Regions from separate parts of the Streptomyces sp. NBC_00353 genome, predicted to be linked through region 1. Evidence: riboswitches for the same ligand, from Rfam matches in the RefSeq annotation. Region 1 holds a riboswitch; each other region holds the start of a gene.
The links. A riboswitch is a leader RNA that binds a small molecule or an ion and turns the genes downstream of it on or off. The one in region 1 is predicted to bind cobalamin.
Positions count from the first base shown of each region.

Region 2: linked by a shared signal. The riboswitch ahead of OHA88_RS09285 (CbtB domain-containing protein) and the one ahead of OHA88_RS18215 (ribonucleoside-diphosphate reductase subunit alpha) in region 1 are both predicted to bind cobalamin.
Region 3: linked by a shared signal. The riboswitch ahead of OHA88_RS31285 (prenyltransferase/squalene oxidase repeat-containing protein) and the one ahead of OHA88_RS18215 (ribonucleoside-diphosphate reductase subunit alpha) in region 1 are both predicted to bind cobalamin.
Region 4: linked by a shared signal. The riboswitch ahead of OHA88_RS34000 (cobalamin biosynthesis protein) and the one ahead of OHA88_RS18215 (ribonucleoside-diphosphate reductase subunit alpha) in region 1 are both predicted to bind cobalamin.

Region 1 is NZ_CP107985.1:4,047,363-4,051,011, reverse strand. Features, by position in the region: gene OHA88_RS18215 (ribonucleoside-diphosphate reductase subunit alpha) at 1-1,354, opposite strand, end outside; cobalamin riboswitch at 1,498-1,622, opposite strand; gene OHA88_RS18210 (GNAT family N-acetyltransferase) at 1,676-2,176, opposite strand; gene mctP (monocarboxylate uptake permease MctP) at 2,530-3,649, opposite strand, start outside.
Region 2 is NZ_CP107985.1:1,948,026-1,951,674, reverse strand. Features, by position in the region: gene OHA88_RS09295 (Asp23/Gls24 family envelope stress response protein) at 43-537, opposite strand; gene OHA88_RS09290 (histidine phosphatase family protein) at 785-1,381, opposite strand; adenosylcobalamin (AdoCbl) riboswitch at 1,509-1,657, shown strand; gene OHA88_RS09285 (CbtB domain-containing protein) at 1,661-1,879, shown strand; gene OHA88_RS09280 (CbtA family protein) at 1,908-2,681, shown strand; gene OHA88_RS09275 (GNAT family N-acetyltransferase) at 2,771-3,346, opposite strand; gene OHA88_RS09270 (SDR family oxidoreductase) at 3,540-3,649, shown strand, end outside.
Region 3 is NZ_CP107985.1:6,942,148-6,945,796, reverse strand. Features, by position in the region: gene OHA88_RS31290 (phosphomannomutase/phosphoglucomutase) at 1-1,108, shown strand, start outside; cobalamin riboswitch at 1,193-1,377, shown strand; gene OHA88_RS31285 (prenyltransferase/squalene oxidase repeat-containing protein) at 1,442-2,707, shown strand; gene OHA88_RS31280 (SCO2322 family protein) at 2,704-3,396, shown strand; gene OHA88_RS31275 (energy-coupling factor transporter transmembrane component T) at 3,393-3,649, shown strand, end outside.
Region 4 is NZ_CP107985.1:7,544,418-7,548,066, forward strand. Features, by position in the region: gene OHA88_RS33995 (cobyric acid synthase) at 1-633, opposite strand, end outside; gene OHA88_RS34000 (cobalamin biosynthesis protein) at 630-1,610, opposite strand; cobalamin riboswitch at 1,761-1,891, opposite strand; gene OHA88_RS34005 (hypothetical protein) at 2,056-2,289, opposite strand; gene OHA88_RS34010 (inorganic phosphate transporter) at 2,302-3,594, opposite strand.

The DNA of each region.
Region 1 (3,649 bases):
CGCCGTCGTCGGTGACTTCGAGGATCTCGGTGCACAGGTTCGACGAGTGGACGACGCGGCCCGGCTCGGCGGTCTGGTTCGCGGTCCGGTTGGAGGCGTCCTTGAAGGTCATCCAGCCCTGGCCGGTCTGCGCGAGGGTCCGCATCATCCGGCCGTACAGCTCACGCGCCGGCATCGACTTGCGGGCCAGGCCCTTGGCCTCGGCGGCCCGGTACGCGGCGTCGAACTCGTCGCCCCACAGGTCGACCAGCTCGGGCACGTCAGCGGGCGAGAACAGCGACCAGTCGCCGTCCGTGTCGACCCGGCGCATGAACTCGTCCGGGATCCAGTGCGCCAGGTTGAGGTTGTGCGTACGCCGCTGGTCCTCACCGGTGTTGTCGCGCAGCTCCAGGAACTCCTCGATGTCCGCGTGCCACGTCTCCAGGTAGACGGCGGCGGCGCCCTTGCGGCGGCCGCCCTGGTTCACCGCGGCGACCGAGGCGTCGAGTGTCTTCAGGAACGGCACGATGCCGTTGGAGTGCCCGTTGGTGCCGCGGATCAGCGAACCGCGGGCGCGGATCCGGGAGTACGAGAGGCCGATGCCGCCCGCGTGCTTGGAGAGCCGTGCCACCTGGTGGTAGCGGTCGTAGATCGAGTCGAGCTCGTCCAGCGGCGAGTCCAGCAGATAGCAGGAGGACATCTGCGGGTGCCGGGTGCCGGAGTTGAAGAGTGTGGGGGAGGACGGGAGGTAGTCGAGACGGCTCATCAGGCCGTACAGCGAGGCGACCTCGTCCACTGCGCGCGCCGAGTCGTCCTCGGCGAGACCGGCCGCGACCCGCAGCATGAAGTGCTGTGGCGTCTCGATGACCTGACGGGTGTGCGGGTGGCGCAGCAGATAGCGGCTGTGCAGCGTCCGCAGCCCGAAGTAGCCGAACCGGTCGTCGGCGCCGTCGGCGAGCGACTGCTCGACCAGCGCGTCGAGCCGGGCCGCGTGGAGCGCCACGAACGCGGCCGTGCGGTCCGCGATCAGACCTTCGCGGTGGCCGACGGAGACCGAGGCGGAGAAGGACACCGCGCCCTGACCGGCCGCCTCGTCCGCGATGGTGCGGGTGAGGAGGCGGGCGGCGAGCCGGGAGTACGCGGGGTCCTCGGAGATCAGACCTGCGGCGGCCTCGGTGGCCAGCGAACGCAACTCTGCTTCGTCCGACCGGGCGTTGCGCCCGCGCAGCGCGGCTGCGGCGACGCGACCGGGGTCGGTGTCGGGCAGATCGACGGTGAGGTCGGTCAGGGTCCGCAGCAGTGCGGTCCCGGGTCCGTCGTTCGCGGTTCCCGTGGACTCGGCGACTGAAGCCGGATCGGCTGGCGCGATGGTCATGTGGTGCTCTCCCTCGCTCGGCTCGGGGCCGGGCGGGGAGCGGGGCAGCCGGGCAGAGGCGGGCCCGGAAAAGAGGGCAGCACTCCGTGCGGCGTCCACCGGCCCATCCGCGAGGCCCGGACGTCTGGGCGTCCGGATCGGTCGAGCCGGACGCGCTGTCGGCAGGTCCTCGGACTTACAGGGTGCGCAAAAGTACACCGATCACACCGTTGCGGGACAGTTCCGGATTCACACCGGATTTCCCTGCGGCGACAGCGAGCACGAGCATACATGTGGGGGCCGCCCGATGAGACAGCCCCCACATGTTGTGTCGTACGCGGTTCACAGGGTGAGGCTGTAGGTGAGCAGCTGGAGGCCTGGAATGGGATACCAGTCGCGCTCCGGAGTCCGTGCGAAGCCCAGTCGACGGTAGATGCGGTGCGCCCCGAGCATGGCCGGCTGCGTCGACAGGACGAGCCGCGCGACGCCGTCCGTACCCCGTGCGCGGTCGATACAGGCCCGTACGAGCGCCTCACCCGCCCCGAGGCCACGCGCCTCCGGCGCGACGGCGAGCATCCGGAATTCGGCCTCGTCGGGGCCGGCGATGTCGGCCCACGGGTTGCCGGGCGGTGCGTATGTCACGCCGCCCAGTACCCGGCCGTCGGCACCGACCGCGACGAGCACGTCGGCCTCGGCGGCGCGGCGCGGCACGTCGCGGAGTCGTTCGAGATACGGGTCGTCGGCACCGAGGTCGAGCAGGCCGTCGTCGAGGTACGCGAATGCGGTGATCTCGCCGAGAAGGTGGTGTTCGCTGGGGTCGACGGCCCTGATCGATATGTCCATGGCGGAAGTCTGCCGTACGGGGCGCGGGGCGCGGGGTGCGCGCCCAGGGGCACCAGGGGTGCCGCTCCTGACCGAAACCGGTGTGGCCCGCCCGGCCACGGATTTGTCCTCCGTCGTCGGGCGGGCCACATGTATCACTGGCGTGCAGGCTTAGGGCCTCTCGCTTGGATCAGGCTGGGGGGCTCGCGGGGTCTGGCACGCACATCTGCCGCGTTGTCGTCGGTTTTCCCCAAGCTCTCGGCTTCGCTCGAGCAGGGGAGACCCCATTCGCTCCGCGTGGGCTCCTTCCTCCGCCCTGCAGCTGCACGCACCGGACCCCGCTCCCTGATCCGGCCTGATCCAAACGAAAGACCCTACTTGGTCGACGGGCTCGCGTCGGGGGAGCCGGCCGGCTCAGGCCTGGCCAACGGGAGTTCGACCTTCACGCCCGGGTCGCCCGCGTCCGCCGTGTAGTCGGACGGTGACGTCTCGTCGATTCCGGCCGGGGCCTTCACCGCGTTCAGGACGAACGTCAGCACCACCGTCACCACCACGTTCAGTACGAACGCCGTCAGGCCGATGTAGCCGATCTCGCCGATCCCCGGGATCTCCTTCGAGGAGCCGCCGAAGTGCGCCTGGGTCGGGCTCGCCACCCCGTACGCGGCGAGCGTGCCGTAGACCATGCCGACCGCCCAGCCGGCGAGCAGCGCCCAGCGGTGGAACCACCGGGTGAACAGGCCGCCGACCAGCGCCGGGAACGTCTGCAGGATCCAGATCCCGCCCAGCAGCTGGAAGTTGATCGCGACCGTCTTGTCCATCGTGAGGACGAAGGCGAGCGCACCGACCTTCACCAGCAGCGACACCAGCTTGGAGACCTTCGTCTCCTGGGCCGGGGTCGCGTCGGGCTTCAGGAAGTCCTTGTAGATGTTCCGGGTGAAGAGGTTGGCGGCTGCGATCGACATGATCGCGGCGGGCACCAGCGCGCCGATACCGATCGCGGCGAACGCCACCCCGGCGAACCAGTCGGGGAACATGTTCTCGAACAGCTGCGGGATCGCCAGCTGCCCGTTCTGCACCTTGACCCCGGCGGCGATCGCCATGAAGCCGAGCAGTGCCAGCAGGCCCAGCATCAGCGAGTACAGCGGCAGGATGGTGGTGTTGCGCCGGATCACGTCACGGCTGCGGCTGGAGAGCGTCGCCGTGATCGAGTGCGGATACATGAAGAGCGCGAGCGCCGAACCCAGGGCCAGGGTGGCGTAGCCCCATTGGCCCGGGTCGGCCGGCGCGAGCGCGCCGCGCGGCTTGCCGGTTGCGGGGTTGGTCTGCGAGAACGCCTCGCCGGCCTTGGCGAAGATGTCGTCGAAGCCGCCCAGCTTGATCGGGATGTAGATGATCGCCACCGCGATGACCAGGTAGATCAGGCCGTCCTTGACGAACGCGATCAGTGCGGGGGCCCGCAGCCCGGAGGAGTACGTGTACGCGGCGAGCACCGCG
Region 2 (3,649 bases), 2.1 Mb from region 1:
GGGCACCCCCTTCGACCAGGCGCGATCCGGTCCGGCGAACCACTACGCGACTCGCCTCTCCGGCGCCTGCTGCTCCTCTTCCTCGTCGGGCAGCTTCACGTCGGTCACCGTGATGTTGACCTCTACGACCTCCAGACCGGTCATCCGCTCGATGGCGGCGATCACCTCGGTCCGGACATCGCCCGCGAGCTCGACGATCGGGAAGCCGTATTCGACGATGATCGACAGGTCGACAGCGGTCTGAACCTCGCCGACCTCGACCTTGACACCGCTGGTGACGGACCGGCTTCCCGCTCCGGGCACTCGATCCCGCACGGTCCCCATACCGCGGACGAATCCTCCGCCCATGCTCTGGACCCCGGGCACGCCCCGGGCCGCCAGCCCGGCGATCTTCGCCACTACGCCGTCGGCGATCGTGGTACGCCCCCGTGCCCCGGGCTCCGTTCGGCGGTTTTCGCCATGCGGTCCCGCTCCGTGCGTGGACTCGGATGCCGGGCGGGTGGTCTCGGGCCGGCTCAGCTGCGTTTGATCGCTCATGGTCGGTCGCCCTTCCGAAGAGGAGGTGGGCTCGATCGCCTTGGCCATTTTACGTACTATTTGTCAGCATTGCTTGAGCGGAAGAGTGCACGGTCGGGCCCGTCACTGAGGGGAGTGGGTCGCTGTGGGGGAGTCCGGTCTCGGGCGTCGGCTCTCCGGTCCGGGGCGGGGAGGTGAAGTCCGTCGTGACGCATGGCGAAAGCGGCGCACGTGATTCCGTGATCCATCACGGATACGACTCGTCCGGCTACTGTCTGTGCAGTGCGGTGGTCTCGTCGGTTCCGGTGCCCAGGGGCCGCCCGCAACGCAGGTTCCACCGCCCGGACCGGCCGCTGAGCTCGGTCAGCGTCAGCGGAGCGACGTCCAACCGCCAGAATGTCTGGGGCGGAAGGCCCAGCGCATGCACGACCGCGGCCCGCACCACCGCGGGTTCGGCCACGGCGAGCACGCTGCCGTCATCGGCGCCCTCCCGATGCAGCGAATCCAGCCAGCCGCCCACCCGCGCATGCAGATCCAGCAGCGACTCACCGCCGTGCGGGGCCGCCGAGGGCTTGGACAGCCAGGCCGATACCGCCCCCGGCTCGTCCCGGCTCACCTCCGCCAGCCGTTGCCCGCTCCAGCGCCCCAAGTCCCAGCCACGAAGGGCAGGTTCGGGATCGGACCGCAGACCCAATGCCTCGGCGGTCCCGGTGCACCGTTCGTCCGGGCCGTGCACCCGGCGATCGGCAGCAGGCACCGCGGCCGCGGCCGCACGCGCCCGCCGGACGCCGGACGCGTCGAGCGGGGCGTCGCCGTCGAACCGGGCCTCGCGCAGCGCCGCGTTGAGCGCCGGTGAGATCAACATCACCCGTACCGTCAACACCCGCGTCAACTCCCTGAACTGTGGCCTCTTCAGTAAGCACACCATGGCATCCAGGGCTGTGGGGTGGGCAGATGGTGCCATGGCGGCGGGGTGCTCCCAGACGGTATGGTCGCGACGAACATGACGACGGTGTGATGGAAGTCCGGTGAGAATCCGGCACGGTCGCGCCACTGTGAACCCGTATCCGTACGGGAAGTCAGACCCAGCGCTGTCGTCTCAGGCACCACGATCGGGACGCGTGTTCCCCCAGGAGGTTCTGCCATGGCACAGACTGCTGCCCCCGCCGCCGTCGCATCACCCGCCATCACCCCCATCTCGCTGAAGGCCATCGCCCCATGGGCGGTCTTCTTCGGCATTCTCATGCTCGTCCTGCTGTACTTCGTCGGCGCCGAGCAGGGCGCCACTTCGGTCATCTCCGGCGAGGGTGTCCACGAGTGGGTACATGACGGTCGCCACCTGCTCGGTTTCCCCTGCCACTGACACGCCGCGCAAGCCAGGGGAACCCCTCATGAACTCCATATCCGTCAGAGCCCTGCTGGTCCGCGGCATGCTGGCCGGCCTCGTCGCGGGCGCGCTCGCACTTGCCGTCGCCTACTTCCTCGGAGAGTCGCGGGTCGACGCGGCGATCGCCCTCGAAGAGGCACACAGCCACGACCACGGCGGCGGCGAGGAACTCGTCAGCCGCACGATGCAGTCCACGGCCGGCCTCGCCACCGGTGTCCTCGTCTTCGGCGTGGCCATCGGCGGCATCGCCGCGCTCGTCTTCTGCTACGCCCTCGGCCGCATCGGCAGGTTCGGCCCGCGGGCCACGTCTGCACTGATCGCGTTCGGCGCCCTGCTGACCGTGTATGTCGTGCCGTTCCTCAAATACCCGGCCAACCCGCCGGCCGTCGGCAACCCCGACACGATCGGCCAACGCACCGCCCTGTTCTTCCTCATGGTCGCTCTCAGCGTGCTGCTCGCCGTTGCGGCCGTCATCCTCGGCAAGCGGCTGGCTCCTCGCCTGGGCAACTGGAACGCGACGATCGCCGCATCCGCCGGCTACGTCCTCGTCATCGGTCTCGCCTACGCTTTCCTGCCCTCGTTCAACGAGGTCGGCAAGGACTTCCCGGCTGGTCTGCTGTGGGAGTTCCGCCTCGCCACCCTCGCCGTTCAGGCCACGCTCTGGACCACTTTCGGTCTGTTTTTCGGCTACCTGACCGAACGGCTGCTGGTGCCGGGACCGGACACGGTCCCGGCGGGTGGCGGCACGGCATCCCGCACGGCCACCGCTGCCGGCTGACCGGCCGAAAATCCGCTACGACCGAACCCGCCAGGAGACGCCTGGCGGGTTCAGTCGTGGTCGGGGCAGAGCCGCCCGGGTGCCCGGCGTCATGACGGACGTCGAGCGGAGACCTCGGGAGAAGGTTCGGACCCGGCGGCTCCGTTCGTCGCAGTCGCTCCGCCCCCGGGTTCGGCCGCCGGTCCGGCCGTCCAGTCGATCCGGTAATGCCTCAGCAGGTCGTCCTCCCCGACGAAGTGCATGCCCGCCGCTGCCATGACGTGCTGGGACGCGGTGTTGTCGAGGTCGGCGTCGCCCCTGACCGACGCGACACCCGCGGCACGGGCAATCTCCAGCAGTGCACGCAGGGCCTCGGAGGCGTACCCCTTTCCGCGCATTGCCGGTATCAGGCCGTAGCCGATCGTGACCTGCCCCCGGTCGTCCGGGACACCGTGGAAACCGACTCCGCCGATGGCGTGCCCGTTCTCGCGGAGGCGGATCTCGTACGCGCCGAACGGCTGAGGATTGCCGGTATCCGCGCAGTGCTCCAGGAAGTGCCTCGCGCCGGCCCGGTCGCCGTCGTTGGGGTAGTCAGGTGCCCAGAGGGCGTCCGGCCCGGGACGGCCTTGCACTACGCACTCCGCCTCCGCGGGGGTCAGTGGGTGGAGCACGAGCCGCGTTGTCACAAGAGATTCCATGACTCGCCGGACTATCACGGCGGCAAGCCTCGACGCATCGGAATTTTGACCGATCGAAAAGTGGGTAGCGGCGCTCGTAACGTTGCTACGCGGTGGTGGTAGCGACGCTACGCAAATGGTGTTAGCGTTGTTCCATCGGGAAGCGGGCATCACCGCACCCCCTTGAAACGGGAGCAACGCCTTGACTGAGCAGACCACCACCGCACGCCGGGTCGCGGTCGTCACGGGAGGATCCAGGGGTATCGGCCGCGAGAGCGCCGAACGCCTGGCTGCCGACGGATTCGCCGTCGT
Region 3 (3,649 bases), 2.9 Mb from region 1:
GGGGGCGCTGGACCTGCCGGGAGCGATGTTCACGGCCTCGCACAACCCGGCCCGGTACAACGGCATCAAGATGTGCCGTGCGGGCGCGGCCCCGGTGGGCCAGGACACCGGCCTGTCCCGGATCCGGGAGCTGGTGGAGGCATGGCAGGAGTCGGGCGCCCCGGAGCCGGTCGCGACGCCGGGCGCGGTCGGTGAACGGGAGACCCTGCAGGACTACGCCGCCCACCTGCTCTCTCTGGTGGACGTGACGTCGATCCGGCCGCTGAAGGTGGTGGTGGACGCGGGCAACGGAATGGGCGGGCACACCGTGCCGACGGTCTTCGCGGGCCTCCCGCTGGATCTGGTCCCGATGTACTTCGAGCTGGACGGGACGTTCCCCCACCACGAGGCGAACCCGCTCGATCCGGCCAACATCGTCGACCTGCAGAAGCGGGTGCGTGACGAGGGCGCCGACCTCGGTATCGCGTTCGACGGAGACGCGGACCGCTGTTTCGTCGTCGACGAGCACGGCGATCCGGTCTCGCCGTCGGCGATCACCGCGCTGGTGGCGGCCCGGGAGCTGGCCCGCCACGGCGGCTCGGGCGTGGTCATCCACAATCTGATCACCTCGTGGTCGGTGCCGGAGGTGGTCCGTGAGCACGGCGGCACCCCGGTGCGTACGCGCGTCGGGCACTCCTTCATCAAGGCGGAGATGGCCCGGTCCGGGGCGATCTTCGGGGGCGAGCACTCCGCGCACTACTACTTCCAGGACTTCTGGAACGCCGACACCGGGATGCTCGCTGCCCTGCATGTGCTGGCGGCGCTCGGCGGGCAGGACGGTCCCCTGTCCGCACTGGTCGCGGGGTACGACCGCTATGCCGCTTCCGGCGAGATCAACTCCACGGTCGCCGACCGGGCCGACCGCCTCACCGCGGTCACCGCTGCCTACGCCGGCCGTGAGGGAGTCACCCTCGACGAACTCGACGGCCTGACCGTCACGGCAGCGGACTGGTGGTTCAATGTCCGCCCCTCCAACACCGAGCCGCTCCTCCGCCTGAACGTCGAAGCCCGGGACGAGGCCACCATGGCCAGGGTTCGCGACGAGGCACTGGCGGTCATCAGGGGCTGACCTCCTCTCCCACCGCTCCGTCCCGCCCCGGCCCCACGGGTGACGTACGTCGCTGTTCCGGGCGCCCCTCCGCCCGAAGGGGCGGGCTACGCCCCGGTAGAGTGTGCGAGTCGTCATCATGCCCGTTCAGGGGGAAGCCGGTGCGAATCCGGCGCTGACCACGCAACCGTGAGCCGCTGACACAGCGGTAAGTCGGAATGCCCTGTCCGCGGTCGTGACCGGCTCGCGTCACCGGAACCCCGGTGACCGGCACCGTCGAGGCATACGGGGCCGGAGCCTGGTGCCTGAGTGTGCCTGTGCCCGGTTCCCACCGCAGGAGAGGCCCAGCCCACCATGACCGTTCGCCGCACCGCAGCAACGCTCGCCGCCACCGCCACCGTGCTCTGTGCGGCCGCTGCCCCGGCCGCGGTGGCGGCGCCGTCTCCGTCGCCCACCCCGTCCGTCGCACTGCCGTCCGGGCTGTACGGCACCAAGGACCCGACGTACGACGGGGTCTGGAGGCAGTCGCTGGCCTTCATCGCCCAGCGGCTCGAAGGGGTCACGCCCGCCGCCGCGTCCGTCGACTGGCTGGTCGCCCAGCAGTGCGACAGCGGCGCCTACGCCTCGTACCGCGCAGATGCCGGCAAGCCGTGCGACGCGAAGACCATGACGGACACCAATGCCACCGCCGCCGCGGTCCAGGCGCTGGCCGAGGTCGGCGGGCACGGCGATGCCGTCGACAACGGGGTCGACTGGCTGAAGTCCGTTCAGAACGAGGACGGCGGCTGGGGTTACAACCCGGGCTCGCCCAGCGACGCCAACTCCACCTCGATCGTGATCGGCGCCCTGGCCAAGCGGGGCCAGCGGCTCGGCGATGTGACGACCAAGGGCGGCAGGACGCCGTACGACGCGTTGCTCGAACTGGCCATCCCGTGCGGCGGCAAGGACGGCGGCGCGTTCGCGTACCAGCCCGACAAGGCCGGCAAGCTCGCCGCCAACGCGGACGCCACCGCGGCCGGAGTGCTCGGTTCGATGGGCAAGGGGCTGGCCGCCTGGAACAATTCCGCGTCCGAGGACAAGGCGCCCACCTGCCACAAGGGTGCCGTCGTCAAGCCCGAGCAGGCCGCCCAGAACGGTGCCCACTATCTCGCGGGCGCCCTCGCGAAGACCGGCCACCTGAACCAGCCCCCGATGCCGGGCGCCACCGACACCACCGAGCAGCCCGATTTCGGCAACACCGCGGACGCGGTCGTCGCCCTGGCCGCCACGGGCCACCAGGACAAGGCGGCCGGCGCGCTCGGCTGGCTGAAGAAGAACGCCGCGCCCTGGGCGGCCGAGAACGGCCCGGCCGCCTACGCCCAGTTGGTCGTGGCCGCGCACACGACCGGCGCCGATGCCCGCGACTTCGGCGGCGTCGACCTGGTCGAGCGGCTGAACGCGACCGGACCGAAGCCGGCCGCCGCCCACACACCCTCGCCGGCCACCAGCGACTACGCGGCGCAGGACGGCACCAGCGACGACGCCGGTCTCGGGGTGTGGTGGCTCGTCGGTATCGGTCTCGCCGCCGGTGCCGGCGTCGGCTTCCTCATCAGCAGCCGCCGGAAGACCCCGCAGCTGTGAACCGGGCGGGCAATCGATCCGGGTGGCCGACGGCGGGCGCCCTGCTGCTCGTTCTCGGCGCCGTCCTGACCGTGCTCGGTGCGGGCACCGCCCACGCGGCCGGCTACCGCTACTGGTCGTTCTGGGAGGGCAAGGGGACGGGCTGGGCGTACGCCACCCAGGGCCCGTCGCTGGTCCGGCCCGACGACGGTGCGGTGCAGGGCTTCCGGTTCTCGGTGAGCGAGGACTCCCAGGACTCGGCGAAACCGCGCCGCGCCCCCGACTTCGCGGTGATCTGTGCGGACACCCCCGCCAAGGACGGCACCAAGCGGATCGCGCTCGTCATCGACCCCGGCACGGCGGCGGACGCCCCGGACGGGGAGACGCCGCCCGCGCCGCGTACCGCATGCGCGCAGGTCGCCGAGGACGCGAGCGCCGCGGAGGCCCTCGCCTCCGTGGCCAAGCCGCTGCGCTACAGCAGCGAGGCACTGCTCTGCGCGATCTCCGGCTATCCGGCCTCGGGCTGCGGTGAGCAGGTCTCCGGCACCGGGCACGCCGACGGTACGTCGCAGGCACCCGCGAGCCCGTCCGCCTCGGCCCACCCGGGGAGCGGCCGCGGCGGTCCGTCCGCCGGGGTGCTCGCCGGTGTCGCCGCCGTCCTTCTGCTCGGCGTCGCCGCAGTGGTGCAGGCCCGCCGCCGCCGCGGATGACCGTCTCCGCCGGCCCTGCCCGGCCGGGCCGTGCCCTGCGCGCCCCCGAGGCGACCCGCAGCAACGCCCTGCCCGCCGGGGCCTGGTGGCTGTGGGCGATCGGGCTGGCCACCGCCGCCTCCCGGACCAGCAATCCGCTGCTGCTCGGGCTGCTGGTGGGGGTGGCCGGTTACGTCGTGGCGGCGCGCCGGACGGATGCGCCGTGGGCCCGTTCGTACGGGGCGTTCATCAGGATCGGGCTGTTCGTCGTCGG
Region 4 (3,649 bases), 3.5 Mb from region 1:
GTCGAGCCCCGGCTCCAGCAGCGACACGTCGCCGCGGAACTTGTTGACCAGATAGCCCGCGATCAGCGCCTGGTCCTCGGCGCTGAGCAGCGCCGTGGTACCGAAGAAGGAGGCGAAGACACCGCCGCGGTCGATGTCGCCGACGACGACCACCGGGAACCGCGCGGCCCGCGCGATCCCCATGTTCACGATGTCGGTGCGGCGCAGATTGATCTCGGCCGGGCTGCCCGCCCCCTCGCAGATCACCGCGTCGTACGTGCCCCGAAGCTGTTCCAGACAGTCCACGACCGTGGAGAGCAGCGACTCCTGCCGTCCCCCGTGGTAGCCGCGTGCACTCATCTCGCCCACCGGCCTGCCCATCAGGACGACCTGGCTGGAGCGGTCGCTGCCGGGCTTGAGCAGTACCGGGTTCATCAGCGCGGTCGGCTCCACCCGGGCTGCCTGGGCCTGCATCGCCTGCGCACGTCCGATCTCCGCGCCCTCGCGGGTGACGAACGAGTTCAGCGACATGTTCTGCGCCTTGAACGGCGCGACCTTCACCCCCTGGCGCACCAGCCAGCGGCAGATGCCTGCCGTGACGACGCTCTTGCCCGCGTCCGACGTGGTTCCGGCGACAAGCAGTCCGCCGCTCATTTTCCGCTCCGTCCCGCGGCCGGGCGCCGCCCCGTGGACGACCGCCTCCCCGCGATCAGCCGGCCCGCCGCGCACACGCCGAGGGCCAGCACCCCCACCCGGCGCGACAGCCGCACCGCGCGCTCGATGTCCTCGGTCTCCACCGCACGGCCGGCCGTGCCGTTCAGCACCGGCCGGTGCTCGACACGGCCGCCGTACGCCAGGGTCCCGCCGAGCCGTACGCCGAGCGCGCCCGCGAACGAGGCCTCCACCGGCCCCGCGTTGGGGCTCGGGTGCTTGCCGGCGTCGGCCCGCCAGGCGCGTACCGCCCGACGTGGCTGCCCCCCGGCAACCACGGCGAGCGCGGCCGTGAGACGGGCACCGGGCCAGCCGACGACGTCGTCCAGCCGGGCCGAGGCCCAGCCGTAGCGCAGATGGCGGGGTGATTTGTGCCCGACCATGGCGTCGAGGGTGTTGACGGCCCGGAAGGCGACGAGTCCGGGCACGCCGCCCAGCGCGCCCCACACCAGCGCGCCGACCACCGCGTCGGAGGTGTTCTCGGCGACGGACTCCACCACGGCGCGGGCGATCTGCGGCCCGTCGAGGGAGTGCGGGTCGCGGCCGCACAGATGGGGGAGCCGCTCACGGGCCAGTGCGATGTCACCGGCGGCCAGCGCGCCGCCGATGGCGCGGGCCTCGCGCCCCAGCGAGGTGCCGCCGACGACCGACCAGGTGGCGGCCGCGGTGAGGGCGACGGATGCGGCGGGATGACGGCGTACGGCACGGGCGGCCAGTGCGGCTCCGCCCGCGGCCCCTCCGGCGCAGACCAGGGTGTGCAGTGCGCCCCACCCGCGGTGGTCGCGCCACAGGCGGCGCTCGACGGCTGCGGCGGCCCGTCCGAACGCGGCGACCGGATGCCGCCGGCGGGGATCACCGAGCAGCAGATCGCCGATCAGACCGGCCGTGGCGCCGTACGCGAAGATGCGGTCGGCTCGCACGGCTCAGCCGGCCGTTGCGCCTCGAAGGACCTTCGTACAGCCGGCTCCTGGTGGGAGCGGCACAGAAACGGACGACGACGCACGGCAGCCGGGCATGGCGATATGTCCTCACTCAGGGTCCGCGCCCTGGTTCGACGTGACCGGCGGCGAGAGTCTCCTGGCTCCCGGATCCGCAGTTCCCCCGGCCTTCCAACCCGCCTGCGCGAGCCGTGACTTCCGGTGTGGGGGACTGCTCCCCGGTGACAGTGGCGGGACCGCGCCGGATTCGCACCGGCTTCCTCTGCTGTCGCCGTAAATGGCTCCGGCAGTCCACCACGCTCCGCGAATGCCCGTCAACCTGGCCTTGACCTGCGGCGGCGCAGTGTGCGCAGACGCACATCGGGCCGGACACACGCGAGGTGTGTCCGGCCCGATGAGACCCCGATGACGGAGTGCGGGTTGGTGCTCAGGCGACGATCAGATAGATCCCGTACGCGACCGCGGCCGCGCAGAGCCCGAAGCAGAGGTACGCGCCGGTGCGGGCGAGTACCAGGGAGCCTGAGGTGGAGCCGCCCTGCGCCGCCGGTTCCGGCTGCTTGGAGAGGCCGACGATGCCCAGGGTGAAGAGGCCCACCAGCGCCACGGTGACGACGAGGGAGACGCCGAAGACGGAACCGAGAGCTGCCCAGTCGATGTTCATGGTGATCTGTCCTTACACCGTGGCGGGCCGCGCCGGATCGGCGACGGTTCCGGCCGGGGCCGGGATGGTGGTCTTGAGGTCCGTGTCCGCGTCCGTGGCTGCGGTCGCGTCCGCCGTCGTGGCCGCAGCCGCGGCCCCGGTGGGCGGCGGGGTGACGGCCGCCATGGCGGTGGTGATGACACCCGCCGGTTCGGCGTCGGGAGCGACATCGTCGTGACCGACCGGCTTGCGGCGGGACAGCAGCCAGATGGCGGCGGACCCGCCGATCAGCAGCATGGCGACGACGACGACACCCCAGGTGCCCTGCTTGGTGAGGAATTCCGCGCCCGCACCGACCAGACCGGCGGCCGGCAGGGTCAGACCCCAGGCGACGAACATCCGGGTCGCGGTGGACCAGCGGACCACACCGCCCCGGCGGCCCAGTCCCGCACCCATCACGGCGCCGGAGCACGACTGGGTGGTGGAGAGGGAGAAGCCGAGGTGCGAGGAGGCCAGGATGACCGTGGCCGCGCTGGTCTGGGCGGCGAAGCCCTGCGGCGGCTTGAGTTCGGTGAGGCCACTGCCCATGGTGCGGATGATGCGCCAGCCGCCGAGGTAGGTGCCGAGCGCGATGGCCATACCGGCGGAGACGATGACCCAGACCGGCGGGTTGGAGCCGGGGGAGAGAACGCCGCCGGTGACCAGGGCCAGGGTGATGATGCCCATGGTCTTCTGCGCGTCGTTGGTGCCGTGGGCGAGCGAGACCAGTCCGGCCGAGGCGATCTGGCCGGCGCGGTAGCCCTTGGCGGTGGCCTTCTCCTGGGCGTCGTTACGGACCTTGCCGCCGATCCGGTACGTCAGCCTGGTCGCCAGCAGTGCGGCGAGACCGGCGACGACCGGGGCGGCGACCGCGGGGAGCAGCACCTTGGTGACGACGGTGCCGCCGTCGACCGAGGACCAGCCCGCCGACATCACCGCGGCGCCGATGAGTCCGCCGAAGAGGGCGTGGGAGGAACTGGACGGCAGGCCGACCAGCCAGGTCAGCAGATTCCACAGAATGGCGCCGACGAGGGCCGCGAAGATGACTTCTGTCCGCAGCCCGTTCTCGTTGATGATCCCGCCGGAGATCGTTTTGGCGACCTCGATCGACAGGAACGCGCCGACCAGGTTGAGAGCGGCGGACATGGCCACCGCTGTCTTGGGTTTGAGAGCGCCGGTCGAGATGGTGGTGGCCATCGCGTTGGCGGTGTCATGGAAACCGTTCGTGAAATCGAACACTAGAGCTGTCACGATCACAATCGCGAGGAGCAGCGTGATGTGTTCCATTTACCCAGGCAATCGCTCGACGTCATTGGCTCGTGGACCGTAGGCAACCTGGGTG